2 linked regions of the Desulfopila inferna genome follow. Each later gene encodes a partner of the first gene's protein in a complex. Links are inferred from orthologs where the notes say so. Each region holds a gene or a part of one and is shown in the gene's direction. Other genes may lie near its edges.

Region 1 (3,452 bases):
CTAGTTTCCTCATATTGCAGGTAATATCATGACGGATAGACCCAAAGAGGGTATTAATAGAGCACGGACCAAGATCGATGACATAGATTCGCAGATAGTTCATCTTCTCAAGGAAAGACTTGCACTGGCAAAGGAAATAGGCCGTCTCAAGGATGAAGGAAAGCGGGCAAAATGGGATCCCTTGCGGGAGCGCAGGATATACGAAGACCTGATGCGGCAAAACAGCGGCGTCTTTCCCGAAAAATCACTCCGCTCCATCTTTCACGAAATCATAACGAGCTGCCGATTATCACAAAAAAAAGCTGAAGTCGCCTACTTAGGCCCAGAGGCAACTTTCACCCATCTCGCCGGGGTTAAATACTTTGGCCACTCCGCCGAGTATCTCCCCATGGAATCCATTGACGATGTTTTCGCCAATGTGGAAAAGGAGAGGACTGACTATGGAATCGTACCGGTAGAGAATTCCATAGAAGGAGCTGTCTTCTCAACCCTTGATTCCTTCATGAAATACAACGTGAAAATCTGTGGAGAAGTACGGCTTTCAATTACCCATAATCTGGTCTGTCGGTCAGGTGATATCGAGGATATACAGACAGTTGCATCTCACGCTCAACCTTTGGCGCAGTGCCGGGAATGGCTGAGAAAACATATGCCGAACGTTCCTACATTACCGGTTTTTTCAACGGGTGCTGCAGCCCAGATGGCGGCAAACAACCCCAACATCGGGGCAATAGCCTCTTCTCTTGCCATAAAAACCTATGAACTGCAGGTAGTTGTCAGAGGAATAGAAGACTACAGCGGGAACACCACCCGCTTCCTGGTCATAGGTAAAAAATCACCCAACCCGAGCGGGTTTGACCGTACCTCGCTGTTGCTTGGCCTGATGGACAAACCGGGAGCCCTCAACAGGGTATTGTCGATCCTCTCGGAAGAAAACATAAACCTTGCCAAAATAGAATCACGGCCCGTCAAGGGCAAGCTCTGGATGTATCAATTCTTTATCGATATGATGGGCCATATTGAGGATCAAGCCATCAAAAACGGCTGCGAAAAGCTTCGGGAGCATTGTTCTTACTTTGAATGGCTGGGATCCTATCCGAGCGCTGATGAATCATCCTCAGATACGTGACATTTCTAAATCAAAGACCGGACAGGATCCACCATAGGGACCTGTTGTCCTTGTTTGGTCCCGCGGCATGAAGGCATTTGTAGTATGCTGTCACGGATTGCCTTTTCGAAGACTTCACACTGTACCCGGCGTGCAATGTCACTCTCAGATCAATGAATTCATTGTCATCTATACCGTTCATGGCTACACTGCCAAAAACACTTTGCCTTATTGCTCAAAATTTTATCTAACCCTCTGAGGGCTTCCTGGCATCTTTCTACGAGATTATCAGTGATACATTAATGACAAATCAATCATATTCCCATAATTCATTCAGACACCATGTTGACACTTGGAATTGAGAGTTCATGCGATGATACAGCCGCTGCTGTTTTAGAGGATGACACCACACTATTATCTTCGGTGGTCAGCAGCCAGGATGCTATCCACAGTAGATTTGGCGGGGTAGTACCGGAGTTGGCTTCGAGAAAACACCTGGAATCTATTCATCCGATAGTTGAAGAGGCCCTCGCCCGGGCTGAAAAAAAACTCATGGATATTGATCTTATAGCCGCCACACGGGGGCCTGGACTCATCGGTTCCCTTCTTGTCGGCTTTTCCTACGCCAAAGCTTTATCCTATGTCAGCAAGATACCCTATGTCGGCGTAGATCATCTGGCCGGTCACCTTCTTTCCATTTTTCTCGAAGAAGACACCCCCGCTTTTCCCTATATCGCTCTTATTATTTCCGGAGGAACAACTTCTTTGTTCCTGTGCAGAGGCTATTCCGATTTTCAGCTTCTGGGACGAACCCGGGATGACGCAGCCGGTGAAGCTTTTGACAAGGTCGCCAAGATCCTCGATCTCGGCTATCCGGGAGGTCCGATTGTCGCAAAATTGTCTGACCAGGGTGACAAAAATGCTTATCGCTTCCCCAGAGCATGGCTTGAAGCCGATTCTGTCGATTTTAGTTTCAGTGGTCTGAAGACCGCGGTTTTAAACCAGTGCCATACTTTTCCGGAAAAATCTGGCCTTCCTGCAGCTGACATCTGCGCATCCTTTCAGGAGGCCGTCGTCGATGTCCTGGTTACCAAAACCATGTTCGCCGCCGAGCAGCACCATGTAGATACCATTGTCCTGGGTGGCGGAGTTGCTGCAAACGGCAGACTGCGCCAGGCGATGATGGAAAACTGCGGCGCCCGATCATTTCGACTTTTTTTGCCGCAGCCCCGTTACTGTACCGACAACGCCGCAATGATCGCCATGGCCGGATATCATCAATACCGTGAAACACCCTCATCTCATCCGTTGGAAGGTGATGTCTATTCCCGCTCGACCCTGGGCTAGCGTATTCCGAAAGGATCATCTGTAATTATTTATTCTATTCCCTTACATTTAATTTGGATTAGAGTGTTGATAAAAACTCTTAAGACTCAATCGGTAACCCTCGTCAGGATATTATGATCAAGAAAACAGAACAACAGAAACTGCGGCAGCATAACCTTGCGCCCAGTAAGCGTCTCGGACAAAATTTCCTGATCAATCCTCATACAGCAGAATCTATTGTTGATCGCGCTGCCGTCAACCGGGATGATGTCATTATTGAAGTAGGCGTCGGCCTGGGCGCACTCACCGCCCCACTTGCAGAGCAGGCAAAGAAGGTAATTGGTATAGAAATAGACAGCGGACTTATCCGTTACCATTCTGAAGAAAACGATCTTCCCGAGAATGTCAGCCTCATCCATGGTGATATTCTTAGGGCGAATTTTGCCGATCTTGTGCAGCAGAGCGGTGCCAAACTCAAAATAATCGCCAACCTGCCCTACTCCATCTCCAACCCTTTCATCTTCAAGCTTGTCGACAACAGCGAATATATTGACTGGGTAGTGGTGATGCTGCAGAAAGAGGTGGCTGAGAGGCTCATGTCTGCTCCTTCATCCAAGGAGTATGGTATACCCACAATTCTTTTGGGAAGCTGTGCCCGCGTAAATAAGATCATGCTGATCAGACCGCAGGAGTTTCACCCTCAGCCTAAAATAGATTCTCTGGTCATCCGTCTGGATTTTTACTCCCAGCCCCACCTGGAACTGAACCTGCCCTCTTTTGACCCTGATCTTTTTCGTCGGGTCGTCCGGGCTGGTTTTGCCAAACGCCGCAAAACCCTGTTAAACAACCTTTCCGATTTTTGTACCGGTTTCGGGGAGAAGAAGAGGGCAAAGATAGCCGCAGCCGAGGCGATCAGAGCAGCCGGGCTTGATGCAGGTGAGCGCGCAGAAAATCTTACCTTGCTGGATTTTGTGCATCTGACCAAGGCCATAGCCGAAATGATGACCGATTCAAAGGA
Region 2 (3,529 bases), on another replicon or contig:
TTCATATAAACTTACAAGATCCATTCAAATTTATCCTTAACGTTGCCCTGCTGATGAATACACTTTTTTCTTTTATTTTGGTTTTGGGACTGCTCATCTTTGTTCATGAGTTAGGCCATTTTCTTGTCGCTAAACTTTTCGGCGTCAGAGTACTCAAGTTCTCACTTGGATTCGGGCCAAAGCTCTTTGGGCGAGTTGTGGGAGAGACGGAATACATCGTTTCCGCCCTGCCGCTAGGGGGGTACGTCAAGATGTTTGGTGAAAACCCCGATGAGCAGGATGTGCCGGAAGCCGATAAAAAGGTATCGTTCGCCCATAAAAGTGTGCTGCAGAGGTTTTTAATCATACTGGCCGGACCCGTGTTTAATCTGATATTTCCCATTTTTCTCTTTTTTTTCCTGTTCAGCGTTGTTGGAGTTCCACAACCGGTAGAAACCACTCGGGTCGGTATGGTGACCGAAGATTCACCGGCATATCATGCGGGAATCCAGGAGGGTGATGTTTTGCTGGAAATTAACGGCCAGCCTACCAAGCTTTGGGTTGACGTCCTTCACAAGGTCAAGGAAAGCGGTGGTAATGAGATAAATGTTCTGCTACAGAGAGAAAACAGGACCCTTGAGGTGTTGGTGAAGCCTGAACTTGATGATGCCAAAAATATGTTTGGCGAAGTGACCGAAGAGCGCTATATGATCGGCATTGTCAAGGACAATGAGGTCGAATACTCCTCTGTCGGAGGGTTGCAGGCCTTTAAGGATGCGCTCTCGCAAACATGGCTTTTCATCTATCTCACCGGCATGGGTTTTGCCAAAATAGTGCAGCAGGTCATTCCTGCTAGCGAACTGGGTGGTCCGATCCTCATTGCCCAGCTCGCCGGGGAGCAAATGCGGGAGGGGTGGGTTAATTTAACCTATTTCATTGGTTTGTTGAGCGTCAATCTGGGAATTCTCAACCTCTTGCCGATACCCGTTCTTGATGGCGGCCATCTGGCTTTTCTGACAGTGGAAGCCATTCGGCGAAAGCCTATGAACGAGCGGGCTCAGATCATCGCGCAGCAGATTGGCATAGCTCTGCTCGCCACCCTGATGGTTTTTGTGTTCTACAATGATATCCTGAGGCTGTTTCAGTGATGTCTCCGCAGTATCCGCTCATCCTTTCCCTGGAAACGGCAACACGATGCAGCAGTGTAGCCTTGACCAGAGGAACGCTTATGGACGGCGAGGTCCTGGCCTGTCTGTCGTTCAGCTCCAGTATAACCCATTCCAGAAGACTGATTGGCATCGTTGATACTCTTTTTCACGAGACGGAAACCGGCTGGTCGGATATTGAAGGGGTAGCGGTGGGTTTGGGGCCCGGCAGCTTTACCGGGTTGCGGATTGGAATGGCCACCGCCAAGGGCTTTGCAGCGGCGGCTCAAAAGAAACTTCTGGGTGTATCAACCTTGGATGCGCTGGCGTCAATGTGCCTTACCGGCGGTACTGTCTGTGCGGTTCTCGATGCTCGAAAAAAACAGGTCTATACAGCTTTTTATGATAGCGGTGATGATGGTTCACTTCTTAGAAGGGATAAAATTCAAGTACTTTCTCCGCAACAGCTGGTCGGGAAAATCGATGAACCCGTCGTTATGGTTGGTGATGGCGTCTTGACCTATGGAGATTTCTGGAAAGAGCAGCTAGGCGATCGTGTGAAATTTGCACCGTATCAGCTGCATGCTCCATCGGCTGCAGCAGTTGGCCTATTGTGCGGCAGATTACTATGTGAAAACAAGTACCTTGACCTGGCCACGGCGGCTCCTGTCTATGTTCGGGCATCCGATGCCGAACTTAGTCTGGCCGACAAAAAGCAAAGCAAGGATTTCAGAGGATGATCGTTCGCAGAAAAACCAGACAGATTACAGTAGGTGATGTCAAGGTGGGCGGAGATGCTCCTATAAGCGTCCAATCCATGGCCAGCACCGATACGCGGGACATTGAGGCTACTGTTGCTCAGATTGCCGGATTGGAACGAGCCGGTTGTGAGCTTATTCGTGTAGCTGTTCCCGACATGGAGGCAGCCCTGTCTTTGCGCTCTATTCGCGAACGCATTTCCATTCCGCTGATTGCCGATATCCATTTTGACTCCCGCCTGGCGGTGGCCTCAATGGAAAATGGTGCTCAGGCAATACGCATCAATCCCGGCAATCTCGGAGGAGAAAGCAAACTTGCCCGTGTTGTCGATGCTGCCAAGATGCACGGCCTGCCCATCAGGGTTGGCGTGAACAGCGGTTCCATTGAAAAAGATCTTCTCGGCACGTATGGCTATCCTACCCCGGAGAATCCAAGATCGCTTATTGAAAGTGCTCTGCGGAATATACAATTACTGGAGAAGCAGGGCTTCCACGAAATAAAAATTTCGATCAAGTCCTCAGATACACTGACAACAATTCACGGCTACAGAGAACTGGCTGCACGGACGGACTATCCTCTACATATAGGGGTGACGGAGGCAGGTGGGCTGATCGGCGGTTGTGTCAAGTCCAGTGTCGCTCTCGGAATTTTGCTCTTCGAGGGCATCGGCGATACCTTCAGGATATCGCTGACACGACCACCGTTGGAAGAGGTTCGTGTTGGCTATGAACTCTTGCGCTCCCTGCAGATCCGCCAACGCGGGCCCGAGTTGATCTCGTGCCCCACCTGCGGCAGGACGCCTATCGATATATTCTCTCTGGCGGAAAAGGTTGAAGAATATGTGCAGACCATGAAAGCCCCCTTGAAGGTCGCAGTAATGGGATGTGCCGTCAATGGCCCCGGAGAGGCCAGGGAGGCCGATATCGGAGTCGCTGGCGGTAAAGGCGTCGGCATTATATTCAAGAAAGGAAAGCTCTACAAAAAGGTCGCCGAAGCCGATCTGTTGGAGGTTTTCATGACTGAGCTGAAAAAGATGGAAGATCAGTACGGACGGGAGAAGCAATGAAGCAGCCCGTTTACGGAGCGTGTCCGATTCCTGTTGACTCAATCTTGAGATAGTTTAAAAATGATCGTGGAACTCAGGACCTAACTGCTTCATAACTATTAACAATAATCTGGCTAACGATAATGCGATATTCACAATCATTACTTCCCACTCTTAAGGAAAACCCTGCAGAAGCCGAGGTTGTCAGCCACAGACTGATGTTGCGCGCCGGGTTTATGCGAAAACTTACCTCGGGCATCTATACTTACTTGCCCTATGGTCTTGCCGCGATACGCAAGGTTGAAGAAATCGTCAGAGAAGAGATGAACAGGGCAGGAGCACAGGAACTGTTGATGCCGATGGTGCAGCCTGCCGATCTCTGGCAGGAGTCCGGTAGGTATGAAAAATATGGACCGGAGTTGCTGCGCTTTAAAGACCGCCACGAACGGGAGTCCTGTCTGGGCCCGACCCATGAAGAAGTGATTACCGATATCATCCGCCGCGATGTGCATTCCTACAGGGATCTGCCCCTCAATCTCTACCAGATTCAGACAAAATTCCGTGATGAGGTTCGTCCGCGCTTCGGCTTGATGCGGGGCAG

The links.
Region 2: the proteins of tsaD (region 1) and tsaB are in contact, whole or in part, in a solved structure (PDB 4WQ4), measured with the Escherichia coli proteins. The link is inferred for Desulfopila inferna from one-to-one orthologs.

The regions. Positions count from the first base shown.
Region 1 is NZ_JAFFQE010000001.1:221,474-224,925, reverse strand. Bases 536-3,452 are described here. They hold tsaD (tRNA (adenosine(37)-N6)-threonylcarbamoyltransferase complex transferase subunit TsaD), read left to right. Parts: upstream 536-1,450; coding sequence 1,451-2,455; downstream 2,456-3,452. Other genes in these bases: rsmA (16S rRNA (adenine(1518)-N(6)/adenine(1519)-N(6))-dimethyltransferase RsmA), read left to right, coding at 2,569-3,452; pheA (prephenate dehydratase), read left to right, coding at 536-1,129. Also shown: more of pheA, read left to right, coding at 29-535.
Region 2 is NZ_JAFFQE010000005.1:246,890-250,418, reverse strand. The notes cover bases 1-2,995. They hold tsaB (tRNA (adenosine(37)-N6)-threonylcarbamoyltransferase complex dimerization subunit type 1 TsaB), read left to right. Parts: upstream 1-1,126; coding sequence 1,127-1,864; downstream 1,865-2,995. Other genes in these bases: ispG (flavodoxin-dependent (E)-4-hydroxy-3-methylbut-2-enyl-diphosphate synthase), read left to right, coding at 1,861-2,949; rseP (RIP metalloprotease RseP), read left to right, coding at 54-1,127. Also shown: JWG88_RS14150 (proline--tRNA ligase), read left to right, coding at 3,072-3,529. UniProt on the Escherichia coli protein: Required for the formation of a threonylcarbamoyl group on adenosine at position 37 (t(6)A37) in tRNAs that read codons beginning with adenine.